2 regions of the Billgrantia sulfidoxydans genome follow, and region 1 is predicted to be linked to the other one. Evidence: riboswitches for the same ligand, from Rfam matches in the RefSeq annotation. Region 1 holds a riboswitch; the other holds the start of a gene.

Region 1 (5,994 bases):
TACTGAGGGTGGCCGCCCGAGGCCGAGCTGGCAAATATCCCGCCATTCACCGAGGCCACGCGACGTGGCCTCGCAAGACGGCGGCAATGCCTCAGCGTCCCGGATAGGGATCCGCTCCGGCCAGCTCGCGGGTCATCATGCGGTCGCTGTAGGCGATGCCGTAGCGCTTCCTCGACCAGGCGTAGAGCGCCAGGCCGCCGCCCATCCAGCCGGCGGACATCAGCCATTCGACCGGTGCCAGCGCGGAGGGACTGCCGGGCAGATAGAGGGCGATGAGCCCCAGGGAGAGCAGGATCGAGAGGCTGCCCACCAGCTTGCCGTGGCGCACCCGGAACGGGCGCGGCATCTCCGGCTCGCGACGCCGCAGCACCACGAACGACACCGCCACGAACAGGTAGGCGATGACGATGCCGAGCCCGCCGGCCACGACCAGCCAGACCAGGGCCGGACGGCCGAAGAACGGCGCGATCGACGAGAGCACGCCCATCACCAGGATGGCGTTGGTGGGGGTGCGGTGCTTGGGATGCAGCTTGGCCAGCCAGGCCGGCAGCATGCCGGAGTGCGCCAGCGCATAGATCGCCCGCGAGCCACCCACGTAGAAGGCGTTCCAACTGGTGACGATGCCCGCGATACCGGCCAGGATCATCAATTTGCCCGCCCATGGCGCCTGGAAGACGGCCTGCATGGCATCCGGCACGGCCAGGGAACTGGTAGCCAGCTGGTCGGGGTTCAGCATCAAGGAGGTGCCGAGGATGATGAACGAATACCAGAACACCGCCATGATCACCGAGATCATCAATACGCGGCCAATCTCGCGAAACGGCAGGTTGATCTCCTCGGCCGCCTGGGGGATGACGTCGAAACCCACGAACATGAAAGGCACCATGATGATCACCAGCATGATGCCCCCCAGGACCCCCTGCTCGACGGAGAACAGCGGCTCCATGGTCGTTGTGCTGCCCTGGAACAGCGCGCCGGTGATGAACAGGATGCCCACCACCAGGATCAGCAGGGTCACCAGCTTCTGCAGCAGTGCCGCGGTGCGGATGCCCACGTAGTTCACCCACATCATCAGCACCGAGCCGGCCACCCCGACGGCCACCCAGGTCGCCTTCACCTCCCAGCCGGCGATAGTCCACAGGTGCCCCACGGCGTAGTCGGGGAACAAGTGCTCGACGACGGTGGGCAACGCCACGGCCTCGAAGGCCACCACGCTGACGTAGCCCAGGGTGATCGCCCAGGTGCACAGGAAGGAGGCGAAGTGCCCCAGCGCCCGGTAGCTGTAGACATGCTCGCCGCCCACCTGGGGCATGGCGGAGGCGAGCTCGGCGTAGGTGAGGCCCACCAGCACGATGATCAGCCCGCCGACCAGAAAGGCCGTGATCGCGCCCAGGCTTCCGGCCGACTGGATCCAACTGCCGGTCAGCACGATCCACCCCCAGCCGATCATGGCGCCGAAGGCCAGCGCCAGCACATCCTTGCGGGCCAGCACTCGAGCCAGCTGCCCCGCCGCTTTTCCGTTTTCCTGGGTCATGTCGTCCTCGCGATTGTCGTTGTTGACGTCGAATATACTTTCCGCTTGTGCTTAAAATAATCAACAACAGATTCGCAAGTCACGGCATCGATATCAAGCTAGACCTTTGCCTCGCGACCTTCACGCCCCGCGACGCAACCGCCGGGGAGCGCTCCTGCGACCGGCTCACAGCGGGCGGGCGCGTTCGTGGGGCGCCGCGCTCGCCACGGCCAGGCTGACCAGGGTCGAGGCCGCCAGCGCACCGAGGAACGGCGGCAGCGTGGGAATGCTGCCCGGAAAGCTCGCCGCCAGCACGCCGGCCGCCAGGCTGCCCTGGGCGACCCAGCCCGGCAGGATGGCGCCGAGCAGGCCCGCCATGCCTCCCGCCATCGCGGCCAGCGGGGTCATGCGCCGCCACAGACCGAGCAGCACCGGCACCACGATGGCGGCGCACAGCAGATCGGCAATCAGGAACAGGCGCAGCACCGAGAGCCCCTGCAGCGCCACGATCACCACCGGCACCATCAGCGCCACGCTGACCAGCCGCGCCGCCCCGATGGAGAGCCCACGCCTGCCGGACCCCGCCACCACCAGCGAGGCAATGCCGTTCTGCAGGGTATCAACGCTGGAAGCGACCAGCGTGACCGCCAAGACCAGCGCCGGCAGCGCCAGCCAGCCCGGCGCCTCGCCGAGCAGCGCGAAGAACGGCATCGGCGGCTCACCGAGCGTCAGGCCACTCATCGCCGCGAGCATGCCGAGCCCGCCCACCAGCGCGACCACCGCCACGGTAGTCGCGCCGCCCAGCCAGGCGCCGCGATGCAGCGCACGCTCGTCGCGGGCGGCCCAGACCCGCTGCCAGTATCCCTGGTGGAAGAGATTGGCGGCGGTGACCGCGATGACCAGGGTCAGCGCCACGCCCAGTGCGCCGTCGACGGGAATCGACGGCAGCGCTGCCCCGACGGGCATCTCGGGCAGACGCACGAGGGCGACGCCGCCCACGATGAGCAGCAGGGCGATCAGCAGCCACGCTTGCCAGCGATCGGTGGCCAGGCTCGCCCGCAGGCCGCCGATGGCAGTGTAGAGCAGCGTGGTCGCGGCCACGCCGATCACCACCAGTGCCGGCGGTACTTCCGACAGCAGCGCCGTAATCGCACCGATAGCGGTCAGCTCGGCGGCCAGGAAGCAGGCCATGTAGAGCACCGAGACCAGCGCCACCCAGCGCCGCACGCCGGTGCCGTAGCAGGCTTCGGCGAACTCGCCGATGCTGCGCCCCTCAGGCAGCTGGCGCCGGATCGCCGGGCCGTAGAGCCCCAGCACGATGAACGGCAGCGCCGAACCGATGGCATAACCCGCCAGCGCCACCGGGCCGACGAAGGCGCCGATCTCCGGCGGCGCGAAGAGGATCCACGCGCCCATGCCCGAGGCCAGGAACGACAGCCCCAAGGTAGCGGCGGACTGAGAGTTGCGGGCGGTGACGTAGTCGTCGAGAGGGCCGTCGGCCCGGCGGGCATGCAGGCCCAGGAAGGCAAAGCACAGCAGCGCCGCGCCGAGCACGGCTGACGTCAGGTAGAACATGTCGCACTTCCTCCGCCGGTATGAACCGGATCAGGTTCCAGGGTCAGCGCCTGGCGCTCTCTCAGCCTCGCCGTAGCGAGACTCCCCTGGCGACAGTGAAGGTATGGGTCATCACGAGACTCAAGCCGGCCCTACACGAGCCGATATGACCTCGAGCCTCTGGAAATGATATAACAATGAAAAAACCAGAACACTCCTCCCTCGCAGGGAACCGCCATGTTTAGCGAAGCCAAGGAACACGCCCCCGGGCACCTTCACCACCTCTTTGCCGACCCCTACTCCGCCTTCGACAACCTGGCCGTCGAGCGCCAGCTGCACCTGCGAGTCGCCCTGCAGGCACTGGTCGGCGAGCCGCTGGCCAATGGCCGACTGACGCTGCGGGTCATTCATGGCTGGGAGAACGGCGGCTTCGAGCCCGCCGACCTGGCCCACGCCGACTACCGCATCGCCTCGCTCGACGACCTGGCGCGGATCAGCAGCGACCACCAGCGGGCCATCGACGGCGCTGCCCCGCTGCCTCGCGACGACGCCTCGCTGCTCGCCGCACCGCTGGCCGACGCCATCGCCGCCGCCGAGGCCAAGGGACAGGCCCTCGACGAGGAGACGCGCACCATCCCGGCGCGCTGGCCCGCCTTCGACCAAGGGCTCACGCTCTACACCTTCTTCAAGGTCTATCACCGCCTCACCTACGGCGAGGACGACAGCTACCGCTCGATCCAGTGCCGCACCGCGGAAGGCCCCCGCGAGATCCACGAATTCCATCTCGAAGAGGGCGAATTCGCCGTGATCCGCCCGGCAGACGACGCTTCCGGCGACAGCGTGCTGGCGCTGCACGTCAGCCAGCTCGAGCCGGTGCGGATGCTGTTGGAAGCGTGCCGCCTCTGAAACGCCACACCCCGCCTTGCGAGGCCGCTACTTCTCCCGCGGCACCCTGCCCATCAGGTAGAACTCCGGGTTCGGCGGCGTGCCGGTGAGGGTGACGAGGCGGTTGGAGAGGCCGAAGAAGGCGGTGATGGCGCCGATGTCCCAGATGTCCTCGTGGGTGAAGCCGACCTCGACGAGGCGGGCCTGCCATTCATCGGTGAGTTCGCCCAACTCCAGGCCGCAGTACAGCGCGAAGTCGAGCATCACCCGGTGGCGCTCGCTGATCGGCGCGGTGCGGTGGTTGATCGCCACCTGGTCGGCCAGCAGCGGGGCCTTGCTGTAGATGCGCACCAGCGCGCCATGAGCCACCACGCAGTAGAGGCAGCGGTTGCGGGCGCTGGTGGCGACCACGATCATCTCCTTCTCCGCCTTGGTCAGGGTGTCGGATTCCCGCTCCATCAGGGCATCGTGGTAGGCGAAAAAGGCGCGGAATTCATCGGGGCGATGCGCCAGCATCAGGAACACGTTTGGCACGAAGCCGGCCTTCTCCTGTACGGCCAGGATGGCCTCGCGGATATCGTCGGGCAGATCTTCGATCGATTCGGGTACGGGGAAGCGGCTGATCGGTGCGGTCATGGTTGAGCCTTCGTTATCCTTGTGGTATCGACAGTTAACGTCAACGTAAAGACATTGTCCATGCGACCTCCGTGCATCCTCGCTTCAAGGCTACTCCAGTACCTCGGCTATGGATCGGGTCACCACCCGGTTACGACTCCGCTCCTTGGCTTCGTACATCGCCAGGTCCGCCTGACGATACAGGGCCATGGCGGAGGGCACCTTGCGACAGTCGCGGCAGCACACCAGGCCAAAGGAGCCGGTCACCACTCCATAGCACGATGTCTCGTGGGGAATTCGAAGCTGCTCCAGGGCCTGGCGGAAGCGCTCCAGCGCATGCTGCCCCGCCTCCAGCGAATCGGCCTCGAGCAGGATGCCGAATTCCTCTCCGCCCAGACGGAACAACCGGTCGCCGGCGCGCTGGAAGTGGTCCTGAAGCATGGTGGCCACCCGCATCAGCACCTCGTCGCCTGCCTGATGGCCGTAGGCGTCGTTGTACCGCTTGAAGTCGTCGATATCCATCACTGCGAACAGCAGCGGCAGACCGCTGCGTCGTCGCTCCTGCAGCTTCTCCTCGACCAGCTCATGGAACTGGCGGCGGTTCAGCAGGCCGGTCAAGGGGTCTGTGCGCGCCAGCGCCGTGAGCCGCTGGTTGGCTCGCTCCAGTTCGTGCGTGCGTTGCTCTACCTCCACTTCCAGCCGCTCGTTGAGGGAGCGCTGCAGCTCGAGCGTGGCGCGCTCGGCGGCGAGCTTCTCGTTCTTGAACTGATTGATCTTCCAAGCCAGCCCCAGCGAGAGCAGCAGAAACTCGATGCCCGAGCCGACCTGGACGGCGTATTCAGTCACGAGGTTGTAGGGCAGCACGCCCGCGACCCGCAGGAAGTACAGCGCGACGCCTACCAGCAGCACGCCCCATGCCACCAGGTAGATCCTGGCAAGGGTATCGCGCTGCAAGCTCCGCCACACCGCCACGCCCAGCAACAGGCAGGAGAGCACGATGGCGGCGGGGATCATCAGGCGAAACAATGGCGCATAATGGCCGAGTAGCGCCGGCAGGGAGCTGAGCAGGCACATGCCGCCCACGACAAAAAGTACGTGGGTCATACGGGGGGCATGCCGGCGCAGGCTCAAGAAACTGTTGCTGAAGACAGCGAGCATGAGAGCGAAGAAGCCGATATTGATCGGCACCAGTTGGTTGTTGAATGTCGGTAGTGTCGGCCACCAGTACTGGAACGCGAAGCCTCGCGCCGTGAACATCAGAATGAAGAAGGACCCGAGGTAAGCCACGTAGAGCAGGAGCGAGCGCTCCCGCGTCGCCACATAGAGCAGCAGGTTGTAGATCAACAGCGCAAGCAGCGCACCGAAGTAGAGGCTGAAGGCCATCAGCTCGCGCTGGGCCTTGGCCAGGAAGCCCGCATCGCTCATCA
Region 2 (5,994 bases), 2.1 Mb from region 1:
CTGCTGGCGATACAGGGTCTCGGCCAGTTCGTCGGCATAGCGGGCACAGCGATCGGGTTCGTCGGCGGGAAGTCTGGGGTGTGTCTCGATCGCGGTGCCGGGGGGCAGCTCGTGACGCAGCAGGATCGCCAGCCGCTCGGTCGCCTGGGGGGGGGATTGGCAGGGTATCAGCACGATCCGCTGTGGGCGCAACTGCAGAATGGGAATGAGGCTTACCTCGGGGCGCTCGGTCACCAGCGCGACGTGCAGGTGTGACATGGGCTCGCTCCCTCCGCACTTCTCCTTGCATATTTCTACAGGCTACATCCGAGCGCTCCATGCTGTCGCCTGTGGCGACAAAAAAACACGCCGGCGCTTGGCCGGCGTGATCGTCTTGCGACAAGGTCGCGGTGCTCACACCTCCTTGTAGAGTTCCGCACCTTGCCGGCGGAACTTCTCCGCCTGTTCCTCCATGCCCTTCATCACCGCGTCCGCGTCGCCGTCGAGGCCGTGCTCGGCGGCGTAGTCGCGCACCTCCTGGGTGATCTTCATGGAGCAGAACTTGGGTCCGCACATGGAGCAGAAGTGGGCGACCTTGGCGGAGTCCTTGGGCAGGGTCTCGTCGTGGTACTCGCGCGCGGTATCCGGGTCGAGGCCGAGGTTGAATTGATCCTCCCAACGGAACTCGAAGCGCGCCTTGGACAGGGCATTGTCGCGGCGCTGGGCGGCCGGGTGACCCTTGGCCAGGTCGGCGGCATGGGCGGCGATCTTGTAGGTGATGATGCCGGTCTTGACGTCGTCCTTGTTGGGCAGCCCGAGGTGCTCCTTGGGCGTCACGTAGCAGAGCATGGCGCAGCCGTACCAGCCGATCATCGCCGCGCCGATGCCGGAGGTGATGTGATCGTAGCCCGGGGCGATGTCGGTGACCAGCGGGCCGAGGGTGTAGAACGGCGCCTCGTCGCAGTACTCCAGCTGCTTGTCCATGTTCTCCTTGACCAGGTGCATGGGCACGTGGCCGGGGCCCTCGATCATCACCTGCACGTCGTGCTTCCAGGCGATGCGGGTCAGTTCGCCCAGGGTCTTGAGCTCGGCCATCTGCGCCTCGTCGTTGGCGTCGGCCACCGAGCCCGGGCGCAGGCCGTCGCCCAGCGAGAAGGCGACATCGTACTGCTTGCAGATCTCGCAGATCTCCTCGAAGTGGGTGTAGAGGAAGCTCTCCTGGTGGTGGAACAGGCACCACTTGGCCATGATCGAGCCGCCACGGGAGACGATGCCGGTGACGCGCTTGGCGGTCAGCGGCACGTAGCGCAGCAGCACCCCGGCGTGGATGGTGAAGTAGTCCACGCCCTGCTCGGCCTGCTCGATCAGGGTGTCGCGGAACACCTCCCAGGTAAGATTCTCGGCCACGCCGTTGACCTTCTCCAGGGCCTGGTAGATCGGCACCGTGCCGATCGGCACCGGCGAGTTGCGGATGATCCACTCGCGGGTCTCGTGGATGTTCTGGCCGGTGGAGAGGTCCATGATGGTGTCCGCCCCCCAGCGGATGCCCCAGGTCATCTTATCGACTTCCTCCTCGATGGAGGAGGTCACCGCCGAATTGCCCAGGTTGCCGTTGATCTTCACCAGAAAGTTGCGGCCGATGATCATCGGCTCGGACTCGGGGTGGTTGATGTTGCAGGGGATGATTGCCCGGCCGGCGGCTACCTCGGCGCGCACAAACTCCGGCGTGATCTCTTCGGGTAGCCTGGCGCCGAAACCCTGGCCGGCATGCTGATGGCCGAGGATGCGCTCCACTTCTGCCGTACCCAACGCCTGCCGACGCTGGTTCTCGCGAATGGCGATGAACTCCATCTCCGGCGTGACGATGCCCTGGCGGGCGTAGTGCAGCTGGGTGACGTTCTTCCCCGCTTTGGCGCGCCTGGGCGTGCGGGTCAGGTCGAAGCGCAGCGGGGCGAGCATGGGGTCGCTGGCGCGGCGCTTGCCGTACTCGGAGGTGGGGCCGTCGAGGAACTCGGTGTCGCCGCGCTCCTCGATCCAGGCGCGGCGCAGCTCGGGCAGGCCGCGGCGCAAATCATTGCTGGCCGCCGGGTCGGTGTAGGGGCCGGAGGTATCGTAGACCAGCAGCGGTGGGTTCTCCTCGTCTGCACCGGAGGTCTTGGTCGGCGACAGGCTGATCTCGCGGAAGGGCACGCGGATGTCGGGTCGCGAGCCTTCGACGTAGACCTTGCGCGAGCCGGGCAGCGGCTGGATGGCGGCTTCGTCGACCTTGGCGGTCTCGGCGAGGAAGTGGGCGGTCTTGCTCATGGGTTAGGATCCTTGATGGTTGTTGTCGGTCAGGGGGCGTCAGAGGCTGTGGTCGAGCCCCATCTGCCAGAAATCGATCTCGAGCCGGGTGGCATCGCGGAACACCTCGGCCAGCTCGGCGAAGCGCGCCGGGGTGACGTCGGCCAGGCGGGCGTCGAGCCACTCGAGCTCGGCACGCATGGCGACCTGGAAGTCGTCGCTTGCGTACATGGCGATCCAGGCGTCATAGGGATTGGCGTCGCCGCGCACGGTATCCGGCTGGGCGTTCAGCCAGTTGGCGATCTCGCCGTAGCCCACCAGGCAGGGGGCCAGCGCCACGTGGAGGTCGAGCAGGTCGCCACGGTTGCCGGTATCGAGTACGTAGCGGGTATAGGCCAGGGTGGCCCTGGCCTCGGGCAGCGCGGCCAGCTCCGCCTCGGTGATGCCCCACTCGCGGCAGTAGCCCACGTGGAGCTCGAGCTCCACGTCGAGAATCGCCTTGAGCCCCTCATGGGCCTGGCGCAGATCACTCAGGGTGCGGCTCTTGTAGGCGGCCAGGGCGTAGGCGCGGGCGAAGTGGATCAGGAACAGGTAGTCCTGCTGCAGGTAGTGGCGAAAGGCGCCTTCGTCGAGGGTGCCGCTGCCCAGCCGGCGCACGAAGCCGTGCTCGATGTAGGCGCGCCAGTCGTCGTGGCAGGCGTCGGTCAGGTCGGTAAAGCGATAGCCCATCTGGCCTCCGGTGTGAAAGGATCCGGAGTGCGGGCGAAGGGGAGAAGAGTGGGACAGGGCTGAGAAGGGAATACTGGCGCCCTGGTCACCGCTTGATTCCTACGCCGGTACGAGCCGGATCAGGTTCAACGGGCCCCGCCGTGACGACACTCTGATTCAGAATATCGTATGGCGATCTCAGCCGGTTCCACCGGCACCCCGTCAAGCGTTGTGGCCAGTCTAGCAGGTCGTTGGCCGCTTTCCAGCCATACGTACCCCTTGGCTCATTCGGTCGGCACCTCCAGGCGTTCGAACCAGGTCTCGCTATCGGGCAGCGTCAGCTCGCTGGCGGGTTGGCCGCCGGCATACCACGACCGGGCGTTGCGCAACTGCCAGCGGCGGCGTTCGCCATCCAGTTCGATGCCCAGCCGCAGCGGCCCATAGCGGGCAAAGGCGCGGCCAGCCAGATGCGAGTCGCGCAGGGCGAGGTTGGCCAGCAGCTCCAGACGCTCGCCGGCCTGCACGGCGATGTTCTCCACTCGGACGGTATCGTCGTTCAGCATCACTCTCGCCTCGCCGTGCACCTCGCCCAGCGTCAGGCGTTCGCGCAGCCAGCGCCGCTCCCGGGCGGCATCGACGAGCAGGCGGACCAGCAAGCCGCTGTCGCGCATGGCCAGGTCGAGCCGGGCGTCGAGGGCCAACGGTGTTTCCCAGCGCATGTTGCCTTCGGGCACGTCGAGCCGGGCCCACCAGCCACGGGTGAGGTTGCCGCCGTCATCGGTCAGGTGCACGTTCTCGAGGCCCAGTCGAGAGCCGGAGATATCGAAGGTGAGGGTCTCCAGGTCGCCATCGGCGAGGCGGGTTGCCAGGTGCAGTTCGCCTTCGAGAATCTGGTCATGTAGCGCGAGGCGGGCCTGGGGCGCCCGCAGTTCCAGGTGGCCGGCGGCGCTCATGCCATCCAGGTGCAGTTGGGCGGCGAGGCGTGCTTGGCCTTCGATCAGGCTGATGCCACCACCCTCCGGCAGGTAGGCGTTGAAGGCCGCGAGGTCTGGCGCCACCACGTGGGGCATGTCGATGTGCGTGCTCAGTTGGCGAAGGCCCTCGGGCAGCCCGAAGTGGCGCGCCCGGCTGCGAAGCTCCAGCAGGCGCCCTTCGATCAGCGCACCCTCGGTCTCCTGGCGGCGCAGGCCGAAGCGGGGCAGGCTGAGATGCAGCGTGGCGCCGGGATCGGTGACCTCCAACTCGAGCGAGCCGTCGCCGAAGGCCTCGTAGTGCAGGAAACGGGCGGCGAGTCGGTCGGAGTGGGCCTCGAGCCGGCTACCGGATGAGGGCATCCCCTCGGCAAAATGGAGGTCGGCGCGCAACCTGCCGCTGCCCTGCACCGACAGGCCTTGCTCCTCGGGCAGGAGAGCATTGAGGAAACCGAGTCGGTCGAGCAGGCCGTCCAGCCGCAGCGTGCCGGCCAGCGGCCTGCGGTGTGCTTCGCGCCCGGGCCAGTCGAGGCCGCCTCGCAGGCGTGCCTGGCGGGCCACCAGCAGGGTGCGCAGTGTCTCGCCGTCGTTCGCCGAGGCGATCATTTCCACCCGGCTGCCGGAGAAGTCCAGCAACTGGCGGGCCGGGTCGAGATCGCGCAATGCCAGGGTGGCGTCCAATGCACCTCGGAACGATGTTCCCCGCAGACGACCATGAATGGCATCGCCCGCCAGGCTGATGCGCCCCCGCCCACGTGCCTCCTCTAGTGTGAGAGATCCGTCGCTGCTGGCCTGGCCGCCGTCCAGCTGCAGCGGCACGCCCTCCGGTAGATAGGCGTTGAGTACGCTCGCATCGGGGATGCGGGCGTCGTGCCAAGTCACTCGCGCCGTGGGGGAGTGAGCGATCCTCTGCGTGATCGGAAGCGTGGCAGTCAGCGCCAGGTGATCGGCCTGGAAGAGCCGACGAGCATCGCTCAAGCGGGTGAGGTCCACATCGTTGACGGCGAGGTCGTCGCTCGCCTCGGGATGGGGCTCGCCGGCTTGCACAGCGATGAGAAGCTCCCCCTCGCCGCGAGCGTGGTGGCCGAGGAAGCGAGCGCCGAGCGCTTCGGAACGTACCTCCAGTCGACTCCCTTCCTGCGGCTGCCCGTGGCGCACGTGCAGCGTGCCAGAAAGCCGGCCGCCTCCCTCCAGCCCGAGGTCGAGCCCGTCGAACAGTTCGGTCAGGATAGGGTCGAGCACGCCGAGATTGGCAAGGCGACCGTGCAGGGCCAGTTCCGCCGACCAGGACGGATCGCCCTTGAGCAGGCTACCGCCGTTCAGCGCTCTCCATGCCTGTGGCGCGCGAACGCGAGCGGTGGGCAGCGCCAGCGTCGTGGTGAGCGGCTGCACCTCGCCCGGGGCGGCGGCCTCCAGGTCGAGGCGGGTACCCGAGACATTTACCACGCCACGGGTCACGTCGAGTTCGGCGATGGGCAGGTGCAGGTCGAGCCGTCCTCTCAGCGGCTGCTCGCCGAGACGCAGGGCGATGCGGTCGCCGCTCAGATCGAAGCTGCCGGAGAGGCGTTCGGCGTCGTAGGCGAGCCCGCCCTGCAGCCTTGCCGAGCCGCCCTTCAGCTCGAGCGGTACCGGTGGCGGGAGATAGTGATCGAAGGCGGCGATGTCCGGCGCTTCAGCGTCGTGCCAGCGTAGTTCGGCATGCTGGAGCTCGTCCGGCGGCGCATGCAGGTGCAGCCCGGCAGTCTCGAGCGTTAGCCGGAAACCCTCGCCGTTCAGCAGGGCAGGCCGAGAAGCGGCGCCGGGCGTGGCATCGCGCATGGTGATGGCGCCGAGGGCAAGGGCGAGACGGGCGTGCTCTTCGACGTTGACTTCCACTGTGCCACTGCCGTCGACCCGGTAACGAGTGCCACCCTCGAGCCAGCGCCGCTCGTCGAGCTGGACGGAAAGGCGAGGGGAGTCCAGGCGCAGGCGGCTGCCCGGCTGCACCTCGCCGTTCACGACGGTCAGTTCGACTTCGAGAACACCGTGGCCGCCGATCTGTAGCCAGCCCAGG

The links. A riboswitch is a leader RNA that binds a small molecule or an ion and turns the genes downstream of it on or off. The one in region 1 is predicted to bind thiamine pyrophosphate.
Region 2: another riboswitch for thiamine pyrophosphate. It lies ahead of tenA (thiaminase II); the one in region 1 lies ahead of HNO51_RS16820 (sodium:solute symporter family transporter).

The regions. Positions count from the first base shown of each region.
Region 1 covers NZ_CP053381.1:3,651,461-3,657,454, forward strand. The annotation lists gene HNO51_RS16815 (APC family permease) at 92-1,534, opposite strand; gene HNO51_RS16820 (sodium:solute symporter family transporter) at 1,700-3,088, opposite strand; TPP riboswitch at 3,078-3,186, opposite strand; gene HNO51_RS16825 (hypothetical protein) at 3,305-3,973, shown strand; gene HNO51_RS16830 (peroxidase-related enzyme) at 4,001-4,588, opposite strand; gene HNO51_RS16835 (sensor domain-containing diguanylate cyclase) at 4,679-5,994, opposite strand, start outside.
Region 2 covers NZ_CP053381.1:1,275,493-1,281,486, forward strand. The annotation lists gene HNO51_RS06010 (PDDEXK family nuclease) at 1-258, opposite strand, end outside; gene thiC (phosphomethylpyrimidine synthase ThiC) at 394-2,283, opposite strand; gene tenA (thiaminase II) at 2,323-2,991, opposite strand; TPP riboswitch at 3,071-3,202, opposite strand; gene HNO51_RS06025 (hypothetical protein) at 3,255-5,994, opposite strand, start outside.